2 regions of the Comamonas sp. 7D-2 genome follow, and region 1 is predicted to be linked to the other one. Evidence: riboswitches for the same ligand, from Rfam matches in the RefSeq annotation. Region 1 holds a riboswitch; the other holds the start of a gene.

What was found. A riboswitch is a leader RNA that binds a small molecule or an ion and turns the genes downstream of it on or off. The one in region 1 is predicted to bind glycine.
Region 2: linked by a shared signal. The riboswitch ahead of MPZ60_RS16720 (trimeric intracellular cation channel family protein) and the one ahead of gcvT (glycine cleavage system aminomethyltransferase GcvT) in region 1 are both predicted to bind glycine.

Annotation. Positions count from the first base shown of each region.
Region 1 covers NZ_CP094238.1:2,527,509-2,545,793, forward strand. The annotation lists gene MPZ60_RS11630 (tripartite tricarboxylate transporter substrate binding protein) at 1-788, opposite strand, end outside; gene MPZ60_RS11635 (SDR family NAD(P)-dependent oxidoreductase) at 1,312-2,076, opposite strand; gene MPZ60_RS11640 (ABC transporter ATP-binding protein) at 2,169-2,882, opposite strand; gene livG (high-affinity branched-chain amino acid ABC transporter ATP-binding protein LivG) at 2,882-3,649, opposite strand; gene MPZ60_RS11650 (high-affinity branched-chain amino acid ABC transporter permease LivM) at 3,705-4,943, opposite strand; gene livH (high-affinity branched-chain amino acid ABC transporter permease LivH) at 4,943-5,866, opposite strand; gene MPZ60_RS11660 (branched-chain amino acid ABC transporter substrate-binding protein) at 5,963-7,084, opposite strand; gene MPZ60_RS11665 (RluA family pseudouridine synthase) at 7,435-8,097, opposite strand; gene MPZ60_RS11670 (ATP-binding protein) at 8,118-10,298, opposite strand; gene gcvP (aminomethyl-transferring glycine dehydrogenase) at 10,541-13,444, opposite strand; gene MPZ60_RS11680 (MolR family transcriptional regulator) at 13,535-14,083, opposite strand; gene gcvH (glycine cleavage system protein GcvH) at 14,131-14,505, opposite strand; gene gcvT (glycine cleavage system aminomethyltransferase GcvT) at 14,628-15,764, opposite strand; glycine riboswitch at 15,829-15,954, opposite strand; glycine riboswitch at 15,974-16,084, opposite strand; gene MPZ60_RS11695 (energy transducer TonB) at 16,173-16,715, opposite strand; gene MPZ60_RS11700 (2,4'-dihydroxyacetophenone dioxygenase family protein) at 16,908-17,441, shown strand; gene MPZ60_RS11705 (MFS transporter) at 17,531-18,285, shown strand, end outside.
Region 2 covers NZ_CP094238.1:3,630,315-3,643,804, forward strand. The annotation lists gene MPZ60_RS16660 (tannase/feruloyl esterase family alpha/beta hydrolase) at 1-768, opposite strand, end outside; gene MPZ60_RS16665 (porin) at 795-1,928, opposite strand; gene MPZ60_RS16670 (nuclear transport factor 2 family protein) at 2,037-2,486, opposite strand; gene MPZ60_RS16675 (LysR family transcriptional regulator) at 2,652-3,932, shown strand; gene MPZ60_RS16680 (alpha/beta fold hydrolase) at 3,943-4,653, opposite strand; gene MPZ60_RS16685 (class III extradiol dioxygenase subunit beta) at 4,650-5,522, opposite strand; gene ligA (protocatechuate 4,5-dioxygenase subunit alpha) at 5,522-5,920, opposite strand; gene MPZ60_RS16695 (PDR/VanB family oxidoreductase) at 5,941-6,912, opposite strand; gene MPZ60_RS16700 (aromatic ring-hydroxylating dioxygenase subunit alpha) at 6,909-7,949, opposite strand; gene MPZ60_RS16705 (MFS transporter) at 7,995-9,329, opposite strand; partial or broken gene MPZ60_RS16710 (transposase) at 9,635-9,808, shown strand; partial or broken gene MPZ60_RS16715 (IS5 family transposase) at 9,820-10,675, shown strand; glycine riboswitch at 10,904-10,996, shown strand; glycine riboswitch at 11,010-11,128, shown strand; gene MPZ60_RS16720 (trimeric intracellular cation channel family protein) at 11,181-11,846, shown strand; gene mnmC (FAD-dependent 5-carboxymethylaminomethyl-2-thiouridine(34) oxidoreductase MnmC) at 12,010-13,490, shown strand, end outside.

The sequences.
Region 1 (18,285 bases):
CCCTTGGGCATGAACAGGCCGTACCAGGTACTCACATCAAAGCCCTTGAGACCGGACTCGGCCAGTGTTGGGGTGTCTGGCAGCGAGGACGAGCGCTTTGCCGAGGTCACGGCGATGGCGCGCAGCTTGCCGGCCTTGATCTGGGCTATGGCCGAGGGGACGGAGGACACCAGCAGATCCACATTGCCGGCCAGTGCATCCATCATCGCGGGGTTGGAGCCTTTATAGGGCACGTGAGTCAGATGAATGTCCGAGGCCTTTTCCAGCATCACGCCGGCCAGGTGGATGCTGGTGCCGTTGCCGGGCGAGCCGTAGGTGATCTTGGACGGGTTCTTCTTGGCTGCAGCCACCACGTCGGCCAGCGTCTTGTACGGCGAGTTGGCGGCTGTGGCGATCACGATGGGGGTGTAGGCCACATGAGCCACGGGGGTCAGATCCTTGCTGGGGTTCCAGGGCAGGTTCTTGTAGAGGTAGGGGCCAAGGACCACATTGTCCTTCTGGCCCATCACCATGTCATAGCCCGTGGGCGCCGCCTTGACCGCTTCGGTGATACCGATGGTGCCGCCTGCACCCGCACGGTTGTCGGGCACCACGGTCCATTTGCTGACTTCGGTGAGCTTGTTGGCAATCACGCGCGAGAGGATGTCGGTGCCGCCGCCAGGTGGGAACGGCACGATCATGCGCACGGGCTTGTTGGGGTAGTCGGCTGCGGGGTCTTGTGCAGCGGCTGAAAAGCTCAGGCCCGCGCTTGCGATCACGGCTGTGCTGATGAGAATTTGGCGAATCATGAAAAAGAAGCTCCAGAGACGAACGGGGGAGCGCTGGCCCGCAAACAAGGGCGGCGCAGTCGCTGCTGGTGCCTGAGCCTTGAGCCCGGCAGCCAGAGTCACGGAAGGTGGGCTTTTCGATGATCGGGGACGGTGGTTCCGCCATCAATGGGTATTTGTCTTTACCGGGGAGCGCGAGCCATGCCGTACGGACATGATCGCCATCCGCACGCGCTGCACGACAGGGTTGCTGCCGTTGCTAGCACGGAGGCAGCGTACCGATCGGGTGTCGCTGTCTATGTGGCCCACGGGTGCGGATTGTGGATCTGCGCACAGCCACGGAGGCTGCTGCAGACCAGTGGAAACATTCTGCCACGCGTGAAAGACTTGCCAGGGCTTGGTTCGAGAATAGGCTGCGCCTGTTCCCAGATTTTTTGCTTGGTCCGGTAGTTCACGGCAACAAGAGCTGCAGGCGCCTTTGGCCATTGGTTTGGATAAGGCGGTTGCAGCCATGTTTTGGAGTCCAGCCGTTCTGAGTGCTATCTCAAGCCTGGCGTACGTCGGCAACCACCTGGTCGCCGAAGTCCGGTCGTGCCAGCCAGGCCAGCACGCGGGCTGCGGCGTCATCGGCCGAGGTCAGCTGCCCGTTGCTGTGCAGACCAGCAAAACGGCCCACCTCAGGGAAGTCGGTTGAAGCTGCGCTGCGCAGTTGTACCTGCATATCGGTGTCGATGACGCCTGGCGCCAGAGACACAATGCGTGCGCCGTTGGGCTTGGCCGCCTCTTCCAGAGCCACGCAGCTGCTGAACTGGTCCATGCCGGCCTTAGCCGTGCAATAGCTGGCTTGCGAGGCCATCGCGCGGCGGCCCAGGCCCGAGGAGATATTGAGCACCTTGCGGGGAATCCTCCAGCTCTCGGTTGCACCGAGAAAGGCTCCGGTCAGGGCCATGGGAGCCTCAAGACCCACGCGCAGGGCATTGATCATGTCGGCTGAAGGCACCTGGGACAGCGGCGCAATCTGCGGGATGACGCCCGCATTGTTGATCAGGGTGATGCTGGCCCATTCACGCGGATCTATCGTGCCTAGCCAGGTCGCCAGGCGCTGCGCAGCAGCAGCGCTTTGTGCCAGGTCCTGCTCCCATTGCAATAGCTGTGCAGGCTTGCTGGAGCTGGAGGCCAGGGCGGCGCTGGTCTTGCGGGCAATGCTCAGCAACTGATGGCCTTGCTGCAGCAGTTGCTGTCCCATGGACAGGCCCATGCCGCGAGAGCCACCGGTCAGAATCGTTAAGTGCTTTGTCATGCGAAGCATCTTACGGTTGATTGAAGACCGAAAAGAGCAAGCCCCGCAAGACTTGCGTCCGGCTGGGCCTGGCGATGAACTCAGATGAGCTCAGCGAGCTGTCAATGACCCAGATAGGCCTTGCGCACCTCGTCATTGCTCAGCAAGTTGACACCGCTGTCCTCCAGCACCACCTTGCCGGTTTCCAGCACATAGCCTCGGTCGGCAATCTGCAGGGCGCGGTTGGCATTCTGCTCGACCAGGAACACCGTCACACCCGCTGCGCGGATGGTCTGAATGATCTCGAAGATCTGCGCAATGATGAGCGGCGCCAGGCCCAGTGTGGGTTCGTCCAGCAGCAGCAGGCGCGGCTTGCTCATCAGTGCGCGGCCTATGGCCAGCATCTGCTGCTCGCCGCCCGACATGGTGCCCGAGCGTTGCGCTGCGCGCTCCTTCAAACGAGGAAAGAGCTTGAACACATGCTCGACGCCGTCGGCAATCTCGGCCTTGCTCAGGAAAAAGCCGCCCATCTGCAGGTTCTCGGTCACCGTCAGGTCCTTGAAGACACGACGGCCTTCGGGCGAGATGGCAATGCCGCGGCGCATGATGTGATGGGTGGACATCTGGGTGATGTCCTCGCCCTCGAACAGAATGCGCCCGCCGCTGGCACGAGGGTTGCCGCAGACCGTCATCAGAAGCGATGTCTTGCCAGCACCATTGCTGCCGATGAGTGTGACGATCTCGCCCTGATCGACATGCAGGCTGACATGATTGACCGCGCAGATCGCGCCGTAATGGGTGGAGACCTGCTCCAGTTGCAACATATGCTGGCTCATCAGGCCTCTCCCAGATAGGCCTTGATGACCCGTTCATCATTGCGAATCGCCTCGGGCAGGCCCATGGCGATGGGCTTGCCGTATTCCATGACCAGAATGCGCTCGGACACTCCCATGACCAGACCCATATCGTGCTCGATCAGCAGCACGGCCACGCCGTACTGTTTGCGCAGATCGTCGATCAGATGCTGCAGGTCTTTCTTCTCCTGCGGGTTCAGGCCGGCGGCGGGCTCGTCCAGCATCAGCACGCGAGGCTTGGTGATCATGCAGCGCGCAATCTCCAGCCGGCGCTGGTGACCGTAGGCCAGATTGCCTGCCTCGCGGTTGGCAAACTGGCGCAGGCCCATCACGTCCAGCCATTGGAGCGCGTTGTCGATCTTTTCCTGTTCGGCACGGCGATAACCTGGCGTGTTGAACAGGCCGCCGAGCAGCGTGGCGCGCGACTGGCGGTGCTGTGCGACCAGCAGGTTTTCCAGCGCCGTCATGCTCTTGAACAGGCGCACGTTCTGGAATGTGCGCACCACACCGTGGTTGGCGACCTGGTGGCTGCTGTGGCCTGCAATGCTCTGGCCGTCCAGAACGACCGAGCCGCCTGAGGGCTGGTAGAAACCGCTGATGCAGTTGAATACCGTGGTCTTGCCCGCGCCGTTGGGGCCGATGATGGCAAACACTTCCTGAGGGCGTACGTTAAAGCCCACGTTGTCCACGGCCAGCAGGCCGCCGAAGCGCATGCACAGGTCTTTGACTTCCAGCAAATACTCGCTCATGCGTTTGCCCTGCCTGTGGTTGTAGTTATTGAAATAATAGCGTTCAGGTGCAGCTTCATGACTTCACCTCCACTTGGTGTCGCTTCATGGGCAGCAGGCCCTGGGGACGCCAGACCATCATCAAAATCATGACCAGACCGAAGATCAGCATGCGGTATTCGGAGAACTCGCGTGCCAGCTCGGGCAGTACGGTGAGGATGATGGCAGCCACGATCACGCCCAGCTGAGAGCCCATGCCACCCAGCACCACAATGGCCAGAATCAGGGCCGACTCGATGAAGGTGAAGGACTCGGGATTGACGATGCCCTGGCGAGCGGCGAAGAAGGCGCCGCCAAAACCCGCGAACATGGCGCCCAGCGTGAAGGCCGAGAGCTTAATCTTCATGGGGTTGAGGCCCAGCGAACGGCAGGCGATTTCATCCTCGCGCAGCGCTTCCCAGGCGCGGCCTATGGGCATGCGGATCAGGCGGTTGCTGATGAACAGCGTCACCATGGCCAGCAGCAGGGCCATCAGATAGACGAAGATCACCATGTGCATGGAGTTGAACTCCAGACCGAAGAACTGATGAAAGGTCGTGCCGTCCTCGGTCAGGGGCGAGCGGGTCATGGGCAGGCCCAGCACCGTAGGCTTGGGAATGCTGGAGATGCCGTCGGGACCGCCCGTGAAGCTGGTCAGATTGGTCAGCAGCAGGCGGATGATCTCACCGAAACCCAGCGTCACGATGGCCAGATAGTCACCGCGCAGGCGCAGCACGGGAAAGCCCAGCACGAAGCCGAACAGAGCCGAGGCTGCGCCGGCCAGCGGCAGCGCTTCCCAGAACGTCCAGCCAGCCCAGTGGAACAGCAGCGCATAGGTGTAGGCGCCAACGGCATAGAAGCCCACAAAGCCCAGGTCCAGCAGGCCGGCAAAGCCGACCACCACGTTCAGACCCAGGCCCAGCATGACGTAAATCATTGCCAGAGTCGCGATGTCGACGGCATTGCGGCCCGCGAAGAATGGCCAGGAGGCGGCCATCATCAGCACCACAAAGATGACGACGTTGCGTGTGCCCGACTTCATCTGCGGGACTGCCGGCAGATTGACCTTGGGCAGCTTGCCAGCGAGCAGGGGCTTGAGCATCTGCACGACGAAGATGGCAAGGCAGGCCCAGCCGGTCATGCTCCAGTCGGGGGTGATGATAGTGCGCACGCCGGCGCGCTCCAGGTGCAGGCTGAAGATGGGGGTGACGACGATGGCCGTCATCACGGTGGCGATCAGCGCATCGCGCAAAGCGGCGGAAAAGCTGTACTTCATCAGACTTTCTCCACTTCAGGTTTGCCCAGCAGGCCCGAGGGGCGGAACATCAATATGGTCACCAGCAGGCCGAAAGCCACGATGTCCTTGTATTCCGACGAGATGTAGGCGGCTGCAAAGGTCTCGGCTACGCCCAGGATCACACCGCCCAGCATGGCGCCGGGGATGGAGCCTATGCCGCCCAGCACGGCGGCCGTGAAGGCCTTGATGCCGGCGAGGAAGCCGATGAAGGGGTTGAGCTTGCCCACAGCCAGCGCAATCAGCACGCCGCCCACGGCGGCCAGCACGGCACCCAGCACAAAGGTGAAGGAGATGACCTTGTTGGTATCTATGCCCAGCAGATTGGCCATGTGCATATCCTGAGCGCAGGCGCGCGAGGCACGGCCCATGCGCGAATGCTTGATGTACATGGTCAGTGCAATCATCAGCACCACGGTCACCGCGATGATGAGCACGCGGGTATAGGGGATGAAGACCTCGAAATTGCTCATGTGGAAATTGATGGCGCCCGGCAGCAGCGAAGGCACGGCCATATCGCGCGCGCCCTGGCCCAGAGCCACCCAGTTCTGCAGGAATATGGACATGCCGATGGCCGAGATCAGCGCGACCAGACGCGGGCTCTGGCGCACGGGCTTGTAGGCCACCTGTTCGACGACCAGGCCGTAGACGCCGGTTACGAATACGGCCACCACCAGCATCAGGCCGATGATGGCCCATATGGGCAGACCGCTTTGCGTGCCAATCGCCGAAAGCGTCACGAGGCCTATATAGGCCCCGATCATGTAGATGTCACCGTGTGCGAAATTGATCATGCCGATGATGCCGTAGACCATGGTGTAGCCAATGGCGATCAGGGCGTAAATGGCTCCGAGTGAGAGCCCGTTGAATAGCTGTTGTATCAGCTGGGGGAGAAAGTCTGACATGTAACGCCACCCTTGAAACAGGAAAAGGCCCGAGGGCCAGATAACAAACATCCGGAGGCATGGCCCCTGCCATTGCCTCCGGAGAGAGTGGTGGAATTACTTGGCGAGCGATTTGCTGCCGTCCTTGTGCCACTGGAAGACCTGGAAATCGAAGGAGTTCAGGTCACCCTGCTTGTTCCAGGACACGGGGCCCAGCACGGTGTCCACGCCGGTGGATTTGTGCATCCAGTCCGCCACCTTGGCGGGGTTGTCGCCAGCGGCCTTGATGGCGGCCAGCAGCGATTGAGTTGCGGCAAACGAAGTCAGCTGGAAGGCACCCGAAGCATTGCGCTTCTTGTCCTGGAAGGCCTTGACCACGGCGGCGTTCTTGGGGTTAGCGGCAAAGTCGGCGGGCAGAGTCACCAGCATGCCTTCGACGGCAGGGCCTGCAATGGCGTTGACTTCGGGGTTGCCCACGCCTTCAGGGCCCATCATCTTGACCTTCAGACCTTGCTCGGCAGCCTGACGCAGCAGCAGACCCATTTCGGGGTGGTAGCCGCCGTAATAGACAAAGTCCACGCCTGCGCCCTTGAGCTTGGTGATGACGGCGGAGTAGTCGCTGTCGCCTGCGTTGATGCCCTCAAACAGTGCCACGTCGATCTTGGCCTTCTTCAGGTCGTCACGTACGGAAGAGGCAATGCCCTGGCCGTAAGACTGCTTGTCGTGCAGCACGGCAACCTTTTTGGGCTTGAGCTTCTCGGCAATGAACTTGGCGGCCGCCGGGCCCTGCTGGTCGTCACGGCCAATGGTGCGGAAGATGAAGTGGTAGTTCTTGCCGTCGGTCAGAGCGGGCGAGGTGGCAGAAGGAGTGACGACCACCACGCCTTCGTTGTTGTAGATGGGCGCTGCGGCAATCGAGGCACCCGAGCAGACGGGGCCGACCACATAGCCGATCTTGTTGTTGACCACGCGGTTGGCAGCGACGGGGCCTTGCTTGGGTTCGCAGGCATCATCCACGGGTACCAGCTCGATCTTCTTGCCATTGACACCGCCAGCGGCATTGGCCATTTCAACGGCGGTGGTGGCGCCTTCCTTGACCATGTCGCCGTACTGGGTCAGCGCACCGGTGGTGGGGATGACCAGGGCGATCTTGATTTGGGCATGCGCGGTGGAGACCAGGGCGGCACCAGCCAGGCCCAGGGCGGCAACAACGGTTTGCATGCGGAACGGAATGCTCATGAGGACTTCCTTAATCTCGAGAGATGTTCGAAAAGCGCGATTGCTGCCATAGCAGTTCGCGCAAAGAAGCTCAGATTAATCGAGTGGTCAACGAAGGCAACAGGGTATGCAGGGGCTGGTGCAGGCTTTCGGTTTTTGCTATGTCGTGCATAGCAGCTAGTACGCAAGGGCTATGGCGCAGCCTGCATTTGTGATGTATACGCACAGTCCATGCCTGAACTGTAGGCAAGTATCTGCATCAGCGGTCTTTTTGTGCGGATTTCTGTCCTGCCCCAGCGCAGTTCTGAAGGGTTTTTTGTTGCGGCGTGGCAACTTTGAGAGCTTGACGGCTGCTGCCGATTTGAGGGGGATTAAAAAAGTGGATCGCTTTTTAGCTGCAGCAGTCCGCCGGTGACCGGGTGCACCAGCTCCAGTGCTGCCGCATGTAGCAACAGGCGTGGGCTGGCGCAGGCCACGGCTTCGCTGGCATATAGCGCATCGCCCAGCATGGGATGGCCTATGGCCGCCATATGCAGGCGCAATTGATGGGTGCGCCCCGTCAGCGGGCTCAGCAAAACCCGGGTGCAGGGTATTCCTGGTTGGACGGTGTGCTCGATCACCTGCCACAGCGTCTGGCTGCTTTTGCCGGTTTCGTGGTTGATGACACGCAGCGGCCGACGCTCCCAGTCGGCCGCAATCGGCAGGTCTATCAGTTGCCAGCCCCTGTCATTCGCTGCTTCGCTGTGCGCCTGCAACTCGCCGGCCACTACGGCGATATAGCGCTTGTCGACCTTGCGTTCGGCAAAGGCCTGGCTGAGCTGGCGTTGGACGGCCGGATTGCGAGCCATGACGACCAGACCCGATGTGGCCTGATCGAGCCGGTGCACGACCAGTGCATCGCCGAAATGTCGGAGGGCACGCAGGCTCAGGCAGTCTTGCTTGTCGGGGCCGCGACCGGGCACGCACAGCAGGCCCGAGGGCTTGTCGAGCACCAGCAGGTGCTCGTCTTCATACACACAGTTCAACGCACTCATTCAAACAGCTATCGATTGCTTCAGGGGTTGAGCAGTTCATGCACAGTGGCACAGAACTCCTGCACATCGTTGGGCTTGTGGATCAAGGCTCTGGCTCCGGCTGCAATCGCAGCCTGCTCGATTTCGGCCGTCACATAGCCGGAGGCCAGTGCAACCGGCAGTTGAGGGCTGATCTGCAGAGCCTGTCTGAGCAGGTCCAGTCCGCTGAAACCGGGCATGTTGTAGTCGGTGACTATGAGGTCAAAACGCTGTGGCTCCTCATGCAGGGCGGCCATGGCCTCATGGGGATCGGTAAAGCCCGAGACTTCATAGCCGCGACGGCGCAGCAGGCGCTGAAACAGGAAGACCAGAGCCTGATCGTCGTCCACATACATGACATGGCTGGCGCGCGTGGCCAGGACAGGTTCGGGCAGCGGGGCTTCGGGCTTGTCCATGCGCATGGGCGGCAGCGCAGAGTGGCTGGAAGTCGGGTCGCTGAGAGGAAAGTACAGCGTGAAGCAACTGCCCTGGCCCAGTTCGCTGTGCACATCGACAGCGCCGCCATGGGTGCGCATCACGCCATGTACGACCGAGAGGCCCAGGCCTGTGCCCTGGCCGACCGGTTTGGTGGTGAAAAAAGGCTCGAAGATGCGTCGCTGAGTCGCGACGTCCATGCCTGGGCCGGAGTCCTGCACCATGAAGACCAGGTATTCAGCCACGGCCAGACCCAGGCGTTCGCATTGGTAGCTGTCGGGAGCAATGCGCATGGCCCGCATCTGGATGATGCCGCGCTGACTGCCAATGGCCTGCATGGCGTTGTTGCAGAGATTGAACAGCGCCTGTTCCACCTGAGTGGGGTCGGCCAGCAGCGGCGGCAGATCGTTGGACTCCTGCACCTGCAGCTCTATGGAGGGAGGCAGAGTCACGCGCAGCAGGCGAGCCGTGTCGGACATGACTTCCTGCACCTGAACCGGACGGCGTTCGGGCAGGTCATTGCGGCTGAAGGTCAGAATCTGGCGCACCAGATCGCGGGCGCGGCGACCGGCTTTTTCGATCTCGCGCAGGCTTTCCATGGCAGCCGGGTTGCCGCAGCTATCGGCCTTGGCCAGCTCCACATTGCCCAGGATTGCGCCCACGATGTTGTTGAAGTCGTGGGCAATCCCGCCGGCCATGGTGCCTACGGCCTGCATCTTGTGGGATTCGCGCAGCTGGGTTTCCAGCGCATTGCGCTGGGCTTCGGCGCGATTGCGGCTGGTCAGGTCGCGCGCAAAGATGGTGGTGGTGTCGCCGCTGCTGTGGTGTTCGAAGGAGACGCTGATTTCCATGGGAATCTCACGCCCCGACAGGGTCAGCCCCGTCATCTCGCCTAGCACGGCCTGTGTGGTCAGCGAGGAAAAAGCCAGTGCCCGAGCGGCATCGGGTAAAAAACGCTCCAGCGGGCTGCCCAGGGCATCCTGAGGCGAGCACAGAAACAGGGCTGCCGCCGTGGGGTTGAAGACAGTGATGCGCTGATGCTGATCGACGCAGATGATGGCGTCCAGCGCGGAGTTGATGACCGACTCCAGCCGTCTCTCGCTGGAATAAAGCTGCTGGTTGCGCTCTTGCAGCGCCTTGCGCTCGGCAAGCAGCGGGCCCTGGTTGACAACGGCGCACAAATACTGCCAGGTGGCCGGACCGTTTTGCTGGGGCACGACCACGCCGGCCACATGCAGGTCGCCGCAGAGCTCGAATTCTTCGGTGATCTGGAACAGAACCTCGTGCACCTCGGCGCGTCCCATCGCCTTGGCCTGCTCGAAGGCCGTAGTCACGCGCTCTGCGTCGTTGACATGCACAAAGGGCTTGAAGTTGATCAGCAGCCGATCTTTTTCGGTGGGCTGAAATGCGCGGTGAGCCATGGCATTGGCCTGGACCACCATATCGTATTCATCAACCACCAGCAGCGGCAGCGGAATGCTTGCAAACAGCGTTTCAAACCGCTCCGATGCGCTCTCGGCCACGGCCTGGCTGTAATTGAGTACCTCGTTTTGCAGCTCCAGCTCGTGCTGGTAGTTGCGCAACTCCGCCACCAGGGCCTGCAGCGGGTCTTCATCCTCCGGCACCAATGGCTGGGTGTTGGCGCTCAGGCCCAGCGGCGCAGCACCGGGGGCCAGCAGGGCATGCAGAGGCAGGCCGCCATCAATGACAGGCAGCAAGGGAGGGGGAGTGGGTTCAGAGGAGCTCATGAGACAGGCAGAAGACCTCGGCAGTGTAAGCCGGTCCCTGCACCTGCCCTTGAAAAAGGCGGGCAGTCAACCGGTATTCAGGCAACTCGATGCTCGGTTTGGCGGCAGCAACGCCGATTGCATTGATGTCGTGAATACATTCACTGCGGGCGAACAGCAACGGGCGGGCTGGTGTTCGACATTGATTGAGCATAAAAAAGCCAGTGCGGCGGAGCGCACTGGCTTGGGGGAGACCCTGGCTATCAGTCTTCGTAAGCGTCCATGGGCACGCAGCTGCAAAACAGATTGCGGTCACCATAGACGTTGTCCACGCGGCCCACGGGGCTCCAATACTTGGCGCGGCGCAGGGCAGGCACGGGATAGGCGGCGGTTTCGCGGCTGTAGCCATGCTGCCAGTCTGCGGCCAGCAAGGCCTCTGCCGTATGGGGTGCGTTCTTGAGCGGGTTGTCGTCCCTGGGCAGTCTGCCGGCCTCCACTTCGGCAATCTCGGCACGGATGGCGATCATGGCTTCGATGAAGCGGTCCAGCTCAGACAGGCTTTCACTCTCGGTCGGCTCCACCATCAGCGTGTTGGGCACGGGAAAGGACAGCGTCGGTGCGTGGAAGCCGTAGTCGATCAGGCGCTTGGCCACGTCCTCGGCCATCACGCCGCAGCTGTCCTTGAAGTGGCGCAGATCCACGATGCACTCATGGGCCACGTGACCATACTCGCCCGCGTACAGCGTGGGGAAGTGTTCCTTGAGGCGTGCGCTGATGTAGTTGGCGTTGAGGATGGCGGTCTCGGTCGCCAGCTTCAGGCCCGGCTCTCCCATCATGCGGATATACATCCAGCTGATCGGAAGAACGGCTGCATTGCCCAAAGGCGCTGCGCTGACAGCTCCCACCTGGCGGACGTCGCCTGCGGTGGCATGCCCCGGCAGAAAGGGCACCAGATCCTCGACCACGCACACGGGGCCGACGCCGGGGCCGCCGCCGCCGTGAGGAATGCAGAAGGTCTTGTGCAAGTTCAGATGGCTGACATCGCCGCCGAACTCGCCGGGTGCGGCAAGACCTACCAGGGCGTTCATATTGGCGCCGTCCACATAGACGCGGCCGCCATGGCTGTGCACCAGTTGGCACAGCTCCTTGACCTCGGTCTCGAACACGCCGTGCGTGCTGGGGTAGGTGATCATGATGCAGGCCAGATTGGCGCTGTGCTTCTCGCAGGCCAGCTTCAGATCCGCCATGTCCACGTTGCCGTTGTCATCGCACTTGGTGACCACGACCTGCAGGCCCACCATTTGCGCGCTGGCCGGGTTGGTTCCGTGGGCGCTGCTGGGAATCAGGCAGATATTGCGGTGCGCCTCGCCGCGTGATTCATGGAAGGCCTTGATGGCCAGCAGACCGGCGTATTCGCCCTGGCTGCCTGCATTGGGCTGCAGGCTGATGCCCGCGTAGCCCGTGGCCTGGCACAGCCAGTCGCGCAGTTGCCGGTCCAGCTCGGCATAGCCTTGCAGCTGGTTGGCGGGCGCAAACGGGTGGATGTCGGCGAACTCTGGCCAGGTGATGGGAATCATCTCGCTGGTGGCATTGAGCTTCATGGTGCAACTGCCCAGCGGGATCATGCTGCGGTCCAGCGCCAGGTCCTTGTCGCTGAGGCTGCGTATATAGCGCAGCATGGCGGTTTCGGAGTGGTGGGTGTTGAAGACCGGGTGGGTCAGATAGGCCGTGCTGCGCTGCAGGGATTCGGGGATCAGCGAGGTCGGGCCTTCGTCCATGGCCTCGATGGTGGGCAGGGCCTGGCCCTCCTGGGCAAAGATGCTCCAGATCAGCTCGACATCGGTCCGGGTCGTGGTTTCGTCCAGGCTGATGCAGAGATATTCATCCCAGGCCTTGCGCAGATTGACGCCCTTGGATACGGCGCGAGCCGCCAGGGCGTCGGTGGCCTCCCGGGTGTGCAGGCTCACGGTGTCGAAGGCTGTGTCGTGGTGGTGGGCGCTGAAGCCCAACTGGGCCAGGCCACGGCTCAGAATCGCTGTGAAGCGTGCCACACGCTGGGCGATGCGCCTCAACCCCTGGGGGCCGTGGTAGACGGCATACATGCTGGCAATCACGGCCGGCAGGACCTGGGCCGTACAGATATTGGATGTCGCTTTCTCGCGGCGGATATGCTGTTCGCGTGTCTGCAGAGCGAGGCGGTAGGCGGGCTTGCCATGCGCATCGACGCTGACACCCACCAGACGGCCGGGCAGGCTGCGCTTGTATTCGTCGCGACAGGCCATGAAGGCCGCGTGCGGACCGCCCGCGCCCATGGGCATGCCGAAGCGCTGGCTGTTGCCCACGACAATATCGGCATCCCATTCGCCGGGCGGTGTCAGCAGGGTCAGAGCCAGCAGGTCGGTGGCCACGATGGCGGCGGCCTGCTTGGCGTGAATGGCTTGCACATCGGCCTTCCAGTCCACGATCCAGCCGCTGGACGCGGGGTACTGGATGACGGCAGCAAACAGATCGCCTGCCAGCGCGGCCTCCCACTCTTGCTGGCTGTTGGCGATCACCACTTCGATGCCGATCGGCCGGGCGCGGGTCTCGATGACTTCAATCGTCTGCGGGTGCAGATCGCCGGCCAGCACGATGCGATGGCTTTTGGATTTGACAGAGCGCCTGGCCAGCGTCATGGCCTCGGCGGCTGCCGTGGCCTCGTCCAGCATGGAAGCATTGGCAATCGGCATGCCGGTCAGGTCGGTCACCATGGTCTGGAAGTTGACCAGCGCCTCCATGCGGCCTTGCGAGATTTCGGCCTGGTAGGGGGTATAGGCCGTATACCAGGCTGGATTCTCGAGGATGTTGCGCAAGATGACGCCCGGCGTGTGCGTGCCGTAGTAGCCCTGGCCGATAAAGCTCTTCAGAACCTGATTCTTGCTGGCGATGGCCTTGAGTTCGGCCAGCGCAGCGGCTTCGGTAATCGGCGCCGGAAGATCCATGGGCCTGGCGCGTGCGATGGAGTCGGGCATCACATCGCGAATCAAGGCATCCAGCGAGGGCTTACCGATGGCGGCCAGCATTTTTTGCTGCTCATCGGCGTCCGGGCCTATATGACGGGGGATGAATTCGTGGCTGTTTTCCAGCGCTTCCAGGGAAGCGACGGGGGCGGGAGGCGACATCAGCATGGGAGGGACCTATTCTCAAATACTGTGACTGACGGTTTGCATGCCAGGCATGCGTGAATGCCGTATGCCTGAAGGCATGCGGCTGGTGCTTCAAGCAGCGCTGGCTTGTTCCAGCGCGGTGTTCATCAGAGCCAGGCGTTCGCTTTCCTGGTCGGCATATTCCCAATCGGGATATTTGCTGCGTGCCACGGTGTTCAGCCATTGCTGGCAGGCCAGGGCAAGCAGGGCCTGCTTGTACAGATCGGCATCGATGCTGCCTGTGATCTTGAGCTGACCAAAGGCGGTGGCCACGTGTGCGCGGCAGACCGAGCGCAGATAGCTCTGGTTCATGTCGTCACTGGCTAGCCATTGGGCCTTGGCCGCATCGTCATGAGCCAGCATGTCCTTGGGCACGGGCAGATCCCAGTTGCTCAGTTGCTGCTGCAAAAAGCGCAGGGCCTTGGCGTTGCCGCCTGTTTGCTCCTGGTACCACTCTTGAAGAGCGGCCAGTGTGTCGCTGCCGTCATCGCTGCCGAAGGGGCTGAAGTCGTCACCGCCGTCGTAATAGAAGTCCTGGGCTGCGATGCGCGCAAAGGTCGGGTGGCTGGTCTCGCGGGCGAGACCGACGTCCGGATCGTCAAAATACAGAATGGTGCTCATGGCTGCATGCAAAAACGGCCTTCGCAATGCGAGGGCCGTTGATACGCTTAGTTGTCCTTGGCGAAGTCGTTGTAGGCGGTCTCTTCCATCAGGCCTTCGAGCTCGCCCACATTGCTCATCTTGACCTTGAAGAACCAGCCAGCGGCCAGCGGGTCGCTGTTGGCGAGCGACGGGTCATCGCGCAGGGCTTCGTTGACTTCGACGATCTCGCCGGTCACGGGCATGTAGACATCGGCAGCGGCCTTGACAGATTCGACCACGCCAGCCACATCGCCGGCCTTGAAGCTGGAGCCCACGGCAGGCAGGTCCACAAACACCACATCGCCCAGCGCATCCTGTGCGTGTACGGTGATGCCGACGATGGCGGCATTGGTGTCAGCGGCGTTGATCCATTCGTGTTCTTTGGAATACTTGATGCTCATGGAAAGCTCCAGATGGGGGATTCAGGGGAATCGGGTGTTGTTTGAGAAAGGTCCAGTTCGCACTTTAGCGGTGTTCTGGCAGCTGTTTGGCAAACTGGCCCGTCTCATGCGCGGCGGCAGACCTAGCCGCGGTAGTAGCGGGTGGGGACGAAGGGCGTGGCGACCACCTTCATGGGCACGGGCTTGCCGCGCACCATGGCGAAGATTTCCGTATCGATGGCGGCGTAGTCGGGCTTGACATAGGCCAGCGCCACAGGCTGGTTGAGCGTGGGGCTGAGCAGGCCGCTGGTGATGTGGCCGATATGCTGTCCGTCCATGTTTTCCAGCACGGCGGGCTCGCGCACGGGAATGCGTTCCAGCGCGATCAGACCCACGCGCTTGCGGCGCAGCGACTGAGGGTTCTGCAATTGCTCTAGCACGATGGTCGCACCGGGAAAACCGCCCTCGCGCTCGCCGCCGGTGCGGCGAACCTTCTGCATGGCCCAGTTCAGCGCGGCTTCGACCGGCGTGGTGCTGGTGTCAATGTCGTTGCCGTACAGGCAAAGTCCGGCTTCAAGGCGCAGCGAGTTGCGCGCGCCCAGACCGATAGGGGCCACCTCGGGCTGTGCCAGCAGCGCTTCGGCAAAGGCTTCGGCAGCATCGCCGGGCAGGGAGATTTCGAAACCGTCCTCGCCCGTATAGCCGCTGCGCGTGATGTAGAGCGCATGGCCTTGCCAGTCGAAGTGGTTGCCGGTCATGAAGACCAGTTGCGTCACTCCAGGAATCAGGCGCGAGAGGGCTGTGGCAGCTTGCGGACCTTGCAGGGCCAGCAGGGCGCGATCGGGCAATGGGACGACCTCGCAGCGGCTACCGATGCGGTTCTGGATATGAGCGATATCGGCCTCTTTGCAGGCGCCGTTGACGATGAGGAACAGATCTTCGCCGCGGTTGACGAACATCAGGTCGTCGAGAATTCCGCCTTGTTCATCGAGCAGCAGGCCGTAGCGCTGCTTGTGCAGGCCCAGGTCCATGACATCGACGGGCATCAGCGATTCGAGCGCGGCGGCGGCATCGGGGCCGCGCAACAGCAACTGGCCCATGTGCGAGACATCGAACAGGCCGGCGGCCTTGCGCGTGTGCAGATGCTCGGCCATCAGGCCTTGAGGGTATTGCACAGGCATTGAGTAGCCGGCAAACGGCACCATGCGGGCACCCAGTTTCTGGTGCAGGGCAAACAGCGGCGTGGAACGCAGATCGGAAGAAGTGGCAGCAGCAGTCACAGGCAAGCGCTCCGGTGGTCAAAACCAAATGAGTGGCCATGCATGACAGGGTCATGCGTGGCGGGCTTGCCCTGCTGTCCGCTTTACCTGAGAGATTCGCTGCCTTTGCTTTCGCGGGCAGTTTGCTCCTTCGGTGGATGTCGGCGCACATACGAAATGACGGCCTGCATCTCTCTCCAGCAAGGGACGCTGCAGGCTCGCACACCTAGCAGCGCTTGTCAGTCCTTTTGCCTGAGCGTTTTGACACCGGGTTGGGGGTCTGCGCCTTCGGCGGTGCAAGGCAGCTTCAAGCTGCAGGCACTCTCTCCTGACGTTGGCGATTCTAGCGGTGGGCAAGGGGCTTGCACCACCGAATCGGATGGATTTTGGGGTTTTCGAGCACAGATCGCTGGAATTGAGCTTGCGGTCTCACTGCGGTTCTGTGTTCATGGCGGGCGTACGAGGAACATCGATCTCCTGGCGCGGAAACACCAGTTGGTAGGGCTGTTCGAAGCAGGACGTCACGGGCTGGCCCTGGCGCATGCCGGGCTTGAATTTCCAGCGTTCGAGCGAGCGCATGATGGACTTCACGATGCGGGGATCGGTATCGGCGGGCTGGTAGGCCACACGGCCGAGTTCGCCCTGGGCCGTGACTTCCAGGCGGAAGACCACCGTGGTCTCCAGCCCGTTCGGAAACCAGTGGGCGCTGATGAAAGGCGTGGTGTGGCGGCGTGGCTGCGGTTGCCGATCGAGCTGGGCGGGGGGTGTGCAGTCTGCCTTGATCCAGGCAGGCCAATTTACGGTTTGGCCTCCGGAAGCAGAGGCGGAGTCAGCCTGGGGCTGGGGAGTGATGTCGGCCACCTTAGGCGCCATGGCTGGGTTGCCAGCGCAGGCACTGAGCAGCAGAGCTCCCAAGACGGCCGCGTATGCAGCGTATGCAGCAAGACAGCGTGAGTGGCGTGAAGTATCCATGGCGGCATTCTCGGTCATCCCCAGTCGATTTCGGCAGACCTGGTGGAGTCGGTTGTTCAGCCAGGGCCGGGCTACCTTGCTCCAGAGCTTGTCCTGCAGGGGCAAACATCATGTCCGGCAGGGACTAAACAGAATTTTCCCCATGGATAGGATTATGACGTTCGTCAAAAAATGTTTATTCAAGGAGAGAAAATGCCCGAAAAAGCCACGAATGAATTCTGGAAATATCTGAAGCCGATTCCTGAATGTTTTCAGCCAGATGCGCAGCCAGAGGCTTATATTCAGAACGCTCCAACGGAGGATGAGCGTTATTATGTTCCATTCTCTGAAACCGTTTCCTCCCGTCCCCTCTGGATTTCTCCATCACAAAACAAATGGTGCGATATTCTGATGGCGAAGGAGGCCGGTCTGGTGAACCGCCATTACCATCCGCACGAAGTGTTTGCCTACACGATTTCGGGGAAGTGGGGCTATCTGGAACATGACTGGACAGCCCGCGCCGGTGATTTCGTCTACGAGACCCCCGGAGAAGGCCATACCCTGGTGGCCTATGAACATGAGCAGCCCATGCGTGCGTTCTTTATCGTCAAGGGACCGCTGATCTGGCTCGATGATGACGGAAAGCCTGACGGATATTTCGATGTTCACAGCTACATAGAACTATGCCGAAAGCATTATGAAAAAATCGGCATAGGTGCAGATTATGTGGACACGCTGTTTCGGTAGTTATCCGAAGCTGGATTGAAAATCCATCAATGAAAGGCGGTATTTCCTGAAGAATGAAATAGCCCGCCAAAGACGGAATGGAGAGAGACATGAAAAATCAAGATGAAAATCTAAAAAGCGGGTGGGTGAGCTATGAAAACAAGCTGCTGATCATTCTGTTTTTTACTTTCGGGATTGTTTTTTTTGACCGGCTGGCATTGTCGTTTTTATTTCCCTTTGTCTCAAAGGAGCTGGATCTGAATAATGCCCAGCTGGGCATGCTGTCGTCCATTCTGGCATTGGCATGGGCGGCTTCTGGTGCATTCTTCGGGGCCTATACAGACCGCAAGGGCGGACGCAAAACGGTGCTGATTCTTTCGGTGCTGATGTTCTCTCTTTGCTCGGCCCTGTCGGGTCTGGTGGGCGGTTTTGTCGGCCTGCTGTTGTTGCGAGCGCTGATGGGCCTTGCCGAAGGGCCGGTGCTGCCGCTGTCGCAGACACTGATGGTCGAAGCCTCCACGCCAAGCCGTCGCGGCCTCAACATGGGCTTGCTGCAGGGCTCGTCTGCGGGCTTGCTGGGCGCCGTGATCGCACCGCCGGTGATTGTTGCGTTGGCCGTGGCCTATGGCTGGCGCACGGCGTTCTACCTGACCTGTGTTCCCGGGCTGATTGCCGCCGCGCTCATCTGGCTTCATGTGAAAAACACAGATGGCGGGCGTGCAGATGAGCTCGCTGCAGCCCTGCAGACAGGCTCGCGCTGGGCTCTGCTGCGTGAACGCAATATCTGGTTGAGCGTGCTGATCAGCTGTGTTTTCATGGCCTGGTTTGTGATCATCATCTCCTTTGCGCCGACCTATCTGGTCAA
Region 2 (13,490 bases), 1.1 Mb from region 1:
CGGATCTATGACAACGATTCCATCAAAGTCTGCTGGATAGCGCTGTGCCATCAGCATGCCTTCGCGGCCGCCTTCAGAGCCTCCGATGTAGTAGGCTTTGAGTGCTCTGTGTCCATAGAACCGTTCCGACAACTGCACGCCCACATCACGCGTTTTCTTGTACGCGGCATAGGCATAGTTTGTCAACGCTTCATCATTGAGAGCGAAGGCTCCGGCATCCACGCCGGCTGAAACTTGGTGCCCCGAATCTGTGCCAAGAGTCATATAGCCCCTTGTAAGCGGCAGCGGCGTCTCGGGGCCATCTGCACGGCCTGGCCCAAGCCCGGTCACCAAGGTCCCGTTGAGTCCGCCACCGCCCATTTGCACGCTCTTGCCGTTCCACGAAACGGGCAGGTTAACCTGGGATGTGATCAACGGTGCCGTAGTATCTACAGGACGAATATCGATCAACAACTCACAGTAATCTGGCGTTGCTGCAACCATCGCCGTTCCGGCCGCATTAGGAGCTGCAGACACTGCAGCGCGATACGTTGCCTTAGTGACAACCGCTCCTTGAGTCGGCTCGGCAATACGTGCTGCATCAATCTGAGCACTCTGCAATGCCGCACAGGTCTTGGCTGCGTCCTTTACAACCAGTGGCGTGGGAAATCCCGAACTACTGTCGTCGCCGCCACAGCCCGTCAGCAACAAACTTGCGGCAAGGGAAATCGAGCCCAAGTAAAAGCTGTGAGTTGTTTTCAAAGAAGGCATGTTTTTGATTCGTTGCATGGTGTGTGTCCTGTTCGGCCCGAGACTTAGAACGAATGCTTCAAACCCAGCATCACACCAGTTTGAGAATCTCCCGCGAGTGGGTTGCCTCCCACAGCAGCCGAACTGACGGAAATAGCCAAACGTTTTCCATTGTTTATATGTGCGACCTGGGCATACGCAGCCGTTCGCTTGGAGAGCTTGTAAGTGCCGCGTAGTGCAGTCAGAGTCGAATGATCGCCGCCCTGCGAATAGCGCAGCTGCTGTATTTGCCCGTCAACGGTAACGGCTGTAGACGGACTCCAGGAAAGTCCCACCCAGGCCAGGTTGCTACGTCGAGTGGCGCCATTGGTGAGCGATGCTGCCGCAGCCGCATCGTTGTCACGGCGGATCACACCAGCCCCCAATTTGAGCGAAGGAGTCAGCGAGGCATAGCCATTGACCATGATGCGGCGGTCCTTCATGTCCGAACGCACCAGCCCCGCAAAAGCGCCTGCACCGCCGCGCATCTCGTCAACAGCTAGCGCAGCTCCCCAAGGAGCTGTGTCGTACTTGAGCATGGCAGACCACTGGCGGCAAGCTTGCCTGGCCGTGCTCGATTCCCCTGCGCAATTGGCCCCTGATGGACTGGGACCGGCATTGACCGTATCACGTCCGAAACTATAGGAGCCCCCCAAACTCCAAGCTCCAAAACGGCCGCGGTAGGCCAGCGAATTGTCGGTGCGTGTATTGGGAATGTAGCTGTCCAGGCTGCTGAGTCCGAAGGCATTGGGCCCCAGCAGATCAGCATCGAACAGCGCCCAGTACAGCATGGTGTAGTTCCGTCCCACCGAGGCACTCCCCCAGCCTCCACTCAAGCCGACCCAGGCTTGACGCCCGAAGCCACGACCACCCTGATTGAGGGTTCCGGAATCCACGCCAAATCCCGACTCCAGTGCAAATTCGGCATTCAGGCCACCGCCCAGATCCTCCTTGCCGCGAACGCCCCAGCGCGAGGGCGCCGTACCGGTCAACCCAGGCATTCTCGTCAACGAGCCTCCGCCCTGCACATTGCTCAGGTGCTCAATTCCGGTATCCAGGTGCCCATATAGCGTGACCGAAGAACCGGTCTGTGCCTGCGCCCCCATGGCTGCAGCCAACGATAGCGACGCTAACAACACTGGGCTGAAATGACGGTCCATTTTTTTGTCTCCTGTTGATGTAGTAATAAAAATCAGCACGCCGCAACGTCACACCCGTTTGAGGGGGCTAGATACAGACGTTTGGGAAATGGGAGAAGCCCGCCCGGCTCAGGCGGCGGGACTTCCACAGAACATGACAAAGCGTGCCTCGCGCCGGGCAATCAACCAATGGCCGTCGGCAGTGCGGCAAAAGTGGTCGTTGAACTCACCCAGAAGTTGTCGCTCATGCGCCTTACGACCATGTTCTGTCACTGGCTCCGAGTCGTCGCAAGACCAAAGCAGCACCTGACTATGCGCGCTTGCGGTGTCTGCTCCATGCATTTCGACCAGGATATTGGTGAACAAATGTCGTGTCATGCGGCCGCTTGGGCGCTGCTGATAGGCAGCAGCGATGGCAGTACGTCCATGCAGTGGCTCACCACGGGGGCGCTGCAACACGGCTTCTTCGGCAAACAGCTGTGAGAAGCGCAGGGCATCTCCAGCGTCGGCATAGGCCGCTGCACGTAAAACCAGGTCAATGCAAGCCTGTCGGTTCAACTGCTGCAGGTCGTTGTTCATCACTTGTCTCCTCGGATCGGCCGTCTAAGTTATGCCGTTTTTATTTGGTACCCAAGGATTCCACGAGCCAGCAATTAGAGCCAATGCCACCATCCATTCAATCAATGCGTTTTACTTATGAGGCAATGACACCAAGGACTGTCGTTACGCTAATCTAGGCGGGCCATGAACCTTCCATCTCTATACCCGCCTAGCGTCATTACGCATGAGTCATCGCATTTTCCGGATTTGGCCAGCCAGTTGCGATCCCTGCGAGCCGCACTGACTGTCGTGCGTCAAGGCAGCACCATTCGCGCAGCGCAGGCGATGCACCTATCCCAACCAGCTGTTGCAAGGTCAGTGCTGCAGCTTGAGGAGGCCTGCAGGCTTCCGCTTTTCATTCGCGGTGCACGCGGCATGATGCCGACCGCGCTGGGAAACCAGATGGCTGCACGTATCGAGACAATGCTCCAGCATCTTGGCAGCGGAGCCGCCGAAGCTCAGGCAGCATCCGCCCTCACGGCGCGGCGTTCTTCATTGCCTCACCGCTTCGCAGAAGTGGTGCCACCCGGACATTTGCGAGCCTTGCTCGCTATCGCTCACTGCGGCAGCGAGTCGCAGGCTGCCCAGAAGATTGGCGTCACGCAGCCGTCCATTCATGCCGCGCTGCAAGGGCTGGAGGCCAGCCTTGGCCTGCAGCTGTTTTACAAACTCACCTTCGGAACTCGGCTCACACCGTCGGGAGAAGCTCTGCTGCGGCGTGTCAAGCTGGCCTTGGCGGAAATCAGGGATATGGAAAGCGATATCTCGGCCTGGCATGGCCAGATCAAAGGGCGTGTGGTAGTTGGAGTATTGCCGCTGTCCGTGGGTATTTTCTTGCCCGCTGCCGTGGACAGACTCTCCTCAAGCCACCCCGACATTGAGATCAGCATTGTGGACGGCACCTACGAAAGCCTGATGCAAGGCCTTATGAGTGCAGATATTGATGTCATTGCCGGCGCGCTGCGCGCACAAGTGCCAGAGGATGAGGTTCAGCAGCTTGAGCTGTTCGACGACGACCTGGTTGTCGTCGCCCCCAGCGATCACGACAGCCTGCAGCGTGAGCATCTGACGCTTGAGGATCTGCTGCAATGGCAATGGGTCACGCCATTGCCCAACACGCCGGCAGATAGCGCAATGGTCAGGCTGTTCCGCTCGCACGGACTGGAGCCGCCGCGCAGCAATCTGCGAGCGAGCAGCCCGACCATGACGCTGGCCTTCGTGCTGCAGACCGGCAGGCTGGCCCTGGCCTCGCGTGGACAGGCCATGCGGGACAATCATGGTGGCTTGCTGTCCATCTTGCCCGTGGAGCTGCCCTCTACGCGTCGAGGCATAGGCCTGGCGATACGTGCGCAGGGAACCGCCTCACAGAATCTAGATCTGTTCATTCGGGCCTGCCACCAGACCATGGCGGACCTGCCCGCCTAATTGCTTCCCGCTAGCGGAGCATCCAGTCGGCCAGGGCTTTGGACACTTGCTCAGGCTGCTCCATGGTGCTCATGTGACCACTATCCTCGATCACGACCAGCTCTGCTCCGGGGCATAGCTGCTGCATGCGTTCGTGCCGGGACAAAGGACTCCAGAGGTCCTGCCGCCCACAGACCAGCAAGGTCGGACAGTTCAGCGCCTGCAGGACCGCTGTTGCATCGGGCCGACCCAGCAGAGCATCGATCTGTGCAGCAAAGATGGACGGGGTGAAGCGCGCCACCATGTCCAGGACTTCTTCGAACAGCGGAGTGTCAAGACGGCCGGTGTGAACCATGCCTCGCGCCCATTGGGCGCCCATCTCCCGCATGCCGTTCTCGAGCGCCTTGTCCAGCAACGCCTTTCGTTTGGCACGCTCGCTGGCACCAGCCTCGCCAGCCGCTATGGGCTCCATGCCGGTGTCCAGCAAAGCCAGACGCTCCACACGCTGCGGAGCCATCCTGGCGATTTCCAGTGCCACGCGCCCCCCCATCGAATGTCCGGCCAAGGAAAAGCGCTCTGCGCCTACCTCGCTCAGCACCAGGCGCGCCATTTCCTCAATGGAAGCAGCATGGCCATAGGAAGGGCTGATGCTGTCGGCAAAGGAAAGCGCCTTTCTCTGCTCCTGCCAAACCACTTCGTCACAAAGCAAGCCGGGCAAAAATACGATGCAGGGTTTGCTCATGCAGCGCTCTCCAGAATCAGATGGCCGACGGCCGTGTTCGATGCAGGCACATGGTAGAAACGGTGCGCCGCCTTGGGCAGCGGTGCGGGGCCGCCCACATCGGACATGGCGCCGCGCGCAATCAGCCACATCACCAGCTCGATGCCTTCCGAGCCGGCTTCGCGCACGTAGTCGATATGCGGCATCTGCGCCAGACCGTGGGGGTTCTCGATCAGCAGATCCAGGAACTGGTTGTCCCATTCCTTGTTGATCAGGCCCGCGCGCGCACCCTGCAGCTGGTGGCTCATGCCGCCCGTGCCCCAGATATGGACGTTGATGTCCTGGTCGTAGCTCTCCACGGCCTTGCGGATGGCGCGGCCCAGGTTGAAGCAGCGCTGGCCGGTGGGCACGGGATACTGCACCACGTTCACGGCGAAGGGGATCACCGGGCAGGGCCAGGAGCCGGTCTTGGGGTCCTGCTCGCCGCACATCAGCGACAGAGGCACCGTGAGGCCGTGGTCCACGTCCATCTTGTTGACGATGGTCAGGTCGAAGTCCTGCTGGATCACGGACTGGGCAATGTGGCTGGCCAGGTCGGGATGGCCGACCACCTTGGGCACGGGGCGCGGGCCCCAGCCTTCGTCGGCGGGCTGGAATTCCGCAGCCGTGCCGATGGCGAAGGTTGGAATGCAGTCCAGGCTGAAGGCCGTGGCGTGGTCGTTGTAGACCAGGAAGATCACATCGGGCTTGTTGTCCTTCATCCACTGGCGCGAGAAGTCATAGCCCTTGAACAGGGGCGCCCAATAGGCTTCCTGGGTCTTACCCATGTCCATGGCGGCGCCGATGGCAGGCACATGCGAGGTGAAAATGGATGCGGTGATGCGTGCCATCAGGCTTGCCTCCCTGTTTCATTCAGGAATCTGTTGCCCTCTATGCCGCGCCCGCCTGCAAGCATCATCTGGCGGTAATCTTCTTCGCTCATGCCCGTCATGGTCGACACCATGTTCTGTACGCTGATGCCGTCAGTGGCGCCTATCTTTACGAGAAAGTAAATGTTCCCGCCCAGGTCTATGCAGCGATTGAGATCGCGCGCCAGCACGGCCTGCTTCTGCTCCTCAGTCATCGACCACTCGTCGAGATAGGCTCGCTCGTTGGCGCGAAAGCGCTCGCGGTTCTCCGCCTTCATCAGGCTCATGCAGAACTGGTTGAGCCAATAGCCCCTACGGGACTGCTCTGCGTCAAACACCGTGGTACCAGGCACATCAAGATAAGGTTTGTTCAAAGCCATAGATATCAATTTCTGCAGATTCAAAGATCCAGTACCAGCCGTTCACAGCGGGCCCGTGAGCAGCAAGGAGTGAACTGATCGTCAGCGGCTTGCTCCTCAGCGGTCAGATAAGAATCACGGTGATCAATTTGTCCTGATAGAACGCGCGTCAGGCAAGTGCCGCAAACCCCCTGCTCACAGGAAACCATGATCTCCACACCAACGTCCTGCAAAGCCTGTGTCACGCTCTGACCTACCGCGACAGACACGACACGCCCCGAACTTGCGAGTTGCACTTCGAAAGCAGTGTCCTCGCCGCGAGGGCCAACATTGGCTGCCGCAAAAAACTCCCAATGCAATCGCTTTTCGCTCCAGCGCTGCTGGCGCGCAGCGTCCAGCACTGCGTCGATAAACCCCTGGGGACCGCAAACATAGAGATGCGTGTCCGGCAAGGCATCGGCAAGCACGGCTTCTATGTTCAGGCGCCGGGAAGCATCGCCCTCGTCAAAGTACAGTTGCACCTGGTCAGCGAAGGCAGAGTCCACAATACGCTGCTGAAAAGCCATGCGCTGCCTGGAACGACCTGCGTAGTGCATGCGAAAGGAGGCACCAAGTACCGAAAGCCGCTCCGCCATGCACAGGATGGGCGTCACGCCTATGCCCCCGGCCAAGAGCAAGTGGTGCGGCGCATCAGGTTCCAGCGCGAAATGATTTCTAGGCGCGCTGATCTGCAGCACGTCGCCTTCGGCCACAACTTCGTGCACAGCCGATGAGCCTCCACGTGAGGCTGGATCGCGCAACACGGCGATCTGGTAACGATGCGCTTCCGAAGGATCGTTGCACAGCGAATATTGACGAACGATTCCACCGGGAAGGTGTACGTCTATATGTGAGCCAGCCACAAAAGATGGCAAGGTACCGCCATCGATAGCCACCAGCTCAAGGCCACAGATGTCCTGTGCCTCCTGCGTTCGCCGAGCGACTCGAACTTGCAAAAAGCTGCCAGCAGTCATACAGCCTCCGCGCGCTCACGCGTCAGCAAGCGCTCGATGACACGGCGGGACTGGACACCACCTGCATCGATGTTGAGCATCAGCAGCTTACGGTCAGGCCAGCGAATCAGGTTTTCCTGCTGCAGCTCCAGCACCTCCGTGTCCTCGCTGAAGACCTTGCCCTGCCCCTCGCGAATAGAGGCCGTCAAAGCCGCATCCTGTGGCTTGAACTGGCGCGCCATACCCCAGAAATAATGATGCGTGGTTTCGGTTTCCGGGGTAATGAAGTCCACAACGATGGACGAAACCTTTTTGTCTGCTGGCGCACCATGACCGCCATGCCCGGCCAGAGCCACGCCCACCTCGATCATCACGTGGCTGGGTGGCTCGAAATGACAGATCTGCCAACGATCCACGGGCTGGTCATCGGGCAGTCCATTGCCGCGCAAAGCCATGCGCCAAAATGGCGGAGCCTCAGGCAAGCCTTCCATGAAGCGGCTGGTGGTGACATGGTCGCCATCCACCTTGGTCACGCAAGGCGTCTCGTCGATTTCCTTTTGTCCAATCGAGCTGGCATGCACATAAGTTTCGTGCGTCAGATCCATCAGGTTATCAATCATGAGCAAATGACTGGCCTTGATGTGGTAGTAGCCGCCGCCATAGGCCCATTGCGGATTGTCCGCCCAGTAAAGCTCTGGAATCAGCCCGGGGTCGGCCTCCTCCTTGCGGCCTGGCCAGACCCAGACAAAGCTATACCGCTCCACGACTGGAAAGCTGCGGATCTCTGGAAATCCCCGCACGCGCTGGCCTGGCATGGCAATCGTTTTTCCCTCGCAACCCATCTCCAGGCCGTGGTAGCCACAGATCAGCTTTCCCTCGCAGACAAAGCCCAGCGATAGCGGTGCACCGCGGTGAGGACAAAAGTCCTCCACCGCAGCAATTCCCTGCGGGCCACGGTAAAAAGCAATGCGCTCATTGCAAATGGTGCGGCCCAAAGGCTTGTCTTGAGGGATTTCATCAGCCTTGCAGGCGACATACCAAGTGTTCAACAAAAACATAACGGGGTCGTTATCAATAGAGTGGGGAAATACGTGCTTTGAAAGTCAGTGCGCCGCAGCCACCGAACCCCGAAGAACCGCGACTCGGCCCGCGCCTGTGGCGAAAACGGCCATCGCAGCGACAATCAGGGGGACAGCGAAGACGTAGTAGAGCGAAGCAGGCTGCCAGCCGCCATCCAGCAGCAGTCCCGCCATGGTTGGCGCCACGATGGCGCCAATGCGGCCAATACCGATGGCCCACCCCATGCCGGTAGCGCGGACCTGGGCGGGATAGGTGGCAGGCACCAGGCCATAGAGACCAGCCATGGATGCAAACAGAAAAATACCTACACCGACTGCAGCAACAAATGCCCACGCCAGGCTGGTCGAAGCAAGGCCGAACAATGCGGTAAACAGCGCATTGAGCAACAGGCTGCCAATCGCCAGATTGCGCAACTTCGCCCTCACAGCCAGCAGACCGAACAAGCTACCGCCAGCAATGCCCCCCAGGTTCAGCAGCACTCCGCCCGTCACGCCCTGCTGGGCCGACAAACCGGCTTGCACCAGCAATTTGGGTGTCCAGCTCAGCGAGAAATAGACACTGAACATGAGCAGGAAAAAGCCTGCCCACAGCATCAGGGTAGGACGTGCCAAACCATTCTTGAACAGCGCCGCCACCGTATTGCCTTGAACGGCATCGCCGGCCACCGGAGCAGGCAGCTGCGCAAGCGGTGCATGGCCCATGAGCACCATCAAACGATTGAGCTTCTCGAGCGCGTGAACCGGACGGCGGCCCAGCAGGAAATCCACGGATTCGGGCAGACGCCACAGCACGATGGGCAACATCAAGGCTGTCGTCAGGCCGCCAAAAACAAAGACCGAGCGCCAGCCGTAATGTGTCAGCAGCCAAGCGGCCATGAGTCCACCCAGAGTGGCACCGATCGGATAGCCGGTGGCTTGCAACGCGATCGCAGTGCTGCGCCACTTTTGGGACGAGAACTCGGAAGTGATGACCCCCACGCTTGCCAGCATGCCGCCGATGCCGACGCCGGTGATGGCCCGCAGGGCAGCCAGCTCGATATAGCTTCGGGCCATGGCTGACATCAGCATTCCAGCCGAAACCACGACGAGGCACAGCACAATGACAGGCTGCCGACCGCGTCTATCGGCCACGGGGGCGACAAACAGCGAGCCAATGGCCATACCAATCAGCCCGGCACTGAACAACACGCCCAGCTGAGCGCCATTGAGCTTCCATTCAGCCGCAACTGATGATGCAGTAAAAGCCATCACGAGCACATCGAAGCCATCAAGCATGATGAGCAAAATGCAGATGCTTACGGCCAGCCATTGAAACGAGGTCATGGCACCTTCGTCCATGGTCTTGCGAATGTCTTTCATACAGGTCCTTATCAGGAACAGGTTGTCTCCGGAGCTTCGTTATGTCTGCAGCTGTCACGCCGCAGTAACCAGCTTTCTAGTTAGAGCGCCACTGTCTAACTTGCTAAAACAGCGTGGTGAGGCTCGACTGAAAAGTATCTCTATCAGAGTCTGTCAACGCCAATGCACACATTGCGGCAAGCTATGCGTTTTAATGATGACTTTTCTCGCCAACGCAGAAGATCTGACGAGAGATAGTGGGACAGCCTAATGAATCCCCGGGCATGGTCCATTGCTTGTCTTTCACATAAACATGGGGCGTAGGCATACCAAGACCCTGGGAACAGCGCCGCAGGCGTAGGTCTGCCACCGAGAAAGCGGACCTGGTTCGTCAAACCTATGAGCCTGGGATGAGCGTGTCACTCGTGGCTCACCAAGAAGGTGTATCGGCAAGCTTGCTCTTTACCTCGCGAAAGCTTGAGCATGAAGGGCCTCCGACACCAACGCCCTAATGAGTGCTGCCGCTCACACCACCAACTGGAAGCAGTACAACGCAGCACTCAAGGCTCGCGGCTCCTTGACCATCTGGCTGGACAAGACCATGTCTTGGCTTGCCGCTGACAGCGGCAAACGCGGGCACAGCCCGCAGTTCTCGGATGCAGCGATTCAGTTCTGCCTGACCATCAAGAACCTCTTTGGATTAGTCTTGCGGCAGACCACAGGCTTTGTTCCGTCACTACTGGCGCTGTCTGGATTGCTGTGGCCAATTCCCGACTTCAGTACATTGTGTCGCCGCCAACGCCGTCTGGATGTGCAAGTGGCATACCGCTCTAGCGCAGCCGGCCTGCACCGACTGGTTGACTCCACAGGCATCAAGTTCCTTGGCGAAGGCGAGTGGAAGTGCAAAAAGCATCGCCGCCAATGGCGCAAGCTGCACATCGGTATTGATGCGCAAACGCTGCAGTGTTGCCGCAGTTGCGGAGCAAGTTCCTGCCGAGGAGCCGCTGCTGACAGTGACAGGCGATGGGGCTTATGACACGCAGTACGTGCATGCGGCGGTCATTCAGCGCAATGCCACGCCCATCATTCCCCCAAGAAAGAATGCCAAGGTGCGCAAAGGCGATGGCTTTGCGCACCGCAACGCAGCTATCGCCGCATGCAGACGGTTGGGGTGAAGTATCTGGAAACGCTGGAGCGGTTACCAGCGGCGCAGCCCGGTAGAGACCAAGATGAACTGCATCAAACGCCTGGGTGAACGAGTAATGTCACGCACGTTCGAGCGCCAAGTTAACGAACTGCACATTCGAGCCGCCATCCTCAATCGGTCTACTGAACCGGTCTGCCCGCAGACGGTGGCTGTGGCCTAGCCACACCTGGGGTTGGGAAATCTGGCCCTGGGGGTGATATATGCAACAACGCCCTCTCGCTGTCGCGCGTATGAGTTTTTATGGCGGGCGGCTTCACAGACGAAAACGCGGGCTTGCGCGAGCCATGGCGGATTCAGACCGCCCTTCCGCACCCCGAGCTGGCAGCCGCAGAAACACACCAATACAGGTATTAACCCGAATAAAGTCGCTGAAACTAGCTAGAATCGCGCCCATCCCGCGGGAGAGCGGAGCCTTTCGAGGGTTCCCGCCGAAGGCGCAAACTCCCATAATCGCTCAGGCAATAAGTACCGCAGGTGGGTCTGACAGGACCCGGATATCGCCAACTGGAGAGCAGCCCGCAACCACAAGCTGCAGGGCTCACCGAAGGGGCAAGCATGTCCACCGCGAAGGTGCTCATGCGCAACTCTCAGGTAAAAGGACAGCGGGAGAGGCAAGCCGGACACTCCCGCCGATGTGAGTGGCTGGTCTATTTTCAAGTGCCTTCATGCTTCCTTCCGTCTCTTTGCTGGACTCGTTCCAGGCCTCCAACTTCACCGTCATGCTGGTCATCTATCTGGTGGCCATTACCGCCGAAGCCATGTCCGGCGCACTCGCCGCAGGCCGGCGCAATATGGATATCTTCGGCGTCGTCGTCATCGCCTTTGTCACTGCCCTGGGAGGCGGCACCATCCGCGACATGGTGCTGGGCCACTACCCCATCGGCTGGACCCAGCACCCTGAATATGTGTATCTGGTCATCAGCTTCGGTCTGCTGACCACTGTGATTGCACGCCATATGCACAGGCTCAAGCAGGTGTTTTTGCTGCTGGACGCCATGGGACTGATCGCCTTTTCGCTGATCGGCTGCAATACCGCGCTGGAGCTGGGCTACCCCACCATCGTCATCATCATGGCCGGCATGATTACCGGCATCAGCGGCGGCATCTTGCGCGATGTGCTCTGCAACCAGGTCCCCGTGGTGTTCCGCCGCGAGCTGTATGCCAGCGTGTCGCTGTCGGTATGCCTGATGTTCCTGGGCCTGCGCTATCTGGATGTCAGCCCCAATATCAGCACCATCGTGTGTTTTGCCGGCGGTCTGGCCTTCCGTCTGGCCGCCATTCGTTTCAAATGGCGCCTGCCGGTTTTTTCGTACCAGCAGCGCTGGGAGTGATAGAGACTCCCCCTGTGGCGCTGCGCGCCTTCCCCCTCTCTTGCTACGCAGGAGGGAGACGCAGCCATCGCTGCGGGGCGGCCCTTGCTTGGCTGCTCTAACCTAGACTGCGCCATGCATTACCCATGTAGTTTCACTTTCCATGTCTGAACCGATCACATGGATGCCGGATGGCACCCCCTACAACACCCGATTTGGTGATCGCTATCACAGCGAGCTGGGCGGCCTTGACCAGGCCCGCCAGGTTTTTCTCGGTGGCTGCGATCTTCCAGCTGCCTGGGCCGATGCAGCGCAGTGGCGCATTCTGGAAACCGGCTTTGGCTTCGGCCTGAATTTCCTGGTCACCTGGGCGGCATGGAAAGCCGACCTCAGACGCCCGCGCATTCTGCATTTTGTCTCGGTGGAGGCCTACCCTGTCTCGCGCGAGGATCTGCTCGCGTTTTTACCGACCGATGGGGAACTGCGCCCGCTTGGCGAACAACTGGCCGAGCAATGGTGGGGACTGCTGCCCGGCGTGCATCGCCTTTCCTTTGATGACGGCCAGGTGCTGCTGACGCTCCATATAGGCGATGCCAGGACCATGCTGCGCAAGCAGCAGATGACGGCTGACAGCGTATATCTGGATGGCTTCTCTCCCCAGCTCAACCCCGAGATGTGGGATGAAGATGCCATGAAGAACATCGCCCGCCATTGCCGCCGTGGCACGCAGCTTGCCACTTGGTGCGTGGCCGGCCATGTGCGCCAAGCGCTCAAGGCTCAGGGTTTTGACGTCAAGAAGCGCGTTGGCGTGCCGCCCAAGCGCCATAACCTGCATGCAGCCTACAACCCGGCCTGGGAGCCGCGCCATCGCCCTGACGGCCTGCCTGCGCCCGTGGGCCAGGCCGGCCGCTGCCTGGTGCTGGGTGCAGGCCTGGCTGGTGCCGCCGCTGCCGCCAGCCTGGCAAGACGCGGCTGGGAAGTGACGGTGCTGGATGCGGCGGCCGAGCCTGCGGCAGGAGCTTCAGGCCTGCCGGCCGGCTTGTTTTGCCCGCATATTTCGCCCGATGACAGTGTTCTATCGCGCCTGTCCAGAAGCGGCGTACGCACAACGCTACAAAATCTGCAGCAACTGAGCCAAGCGCAAAAGTTGCATCCAGCCCAGGACTGGGCCCATGGCGGCGTGCTGGAGCATGACCTGAACGAGCCCTCCCATCTGCCCAGGTCATGGCTGCAACCCGGCAGCGAGACATTCCCCTGGGGCCTGCACTGGAGTGCGCCTGCGCTGCCGGCTCAGCTGGCTGCGGCAAAGCTGCCTGCAGACAGCCACGCCGTCTGGCATGAGCAGGCTGGCTGGGTACGCCCCGCACAACTGGTGCGCGCGCTGCTGCAAGCCCCCGGGATTCATTGGCAGGGCCATGCCCGAGCTTCACGGCTGGTGCGCGATGAAGTGCGCAACATCTGGCAAGTGCTGGATGCCCGGGGCCAGACCCTGGCCCAAGCCCCCATGCTGGTGCTGGCCCTGGGCCCGGACACCAAGCCCTTGTTGCAAGCCAGCGGCCTGGCAGCAGGGGAGTGGGAGCTGCAAGCCATACGCGGCCAGGTCAGCGTGGCCGAGCATGATGCCGGGACGCTGGCGGCCATGCCGCCCTTCCCCGTCAACGGTCA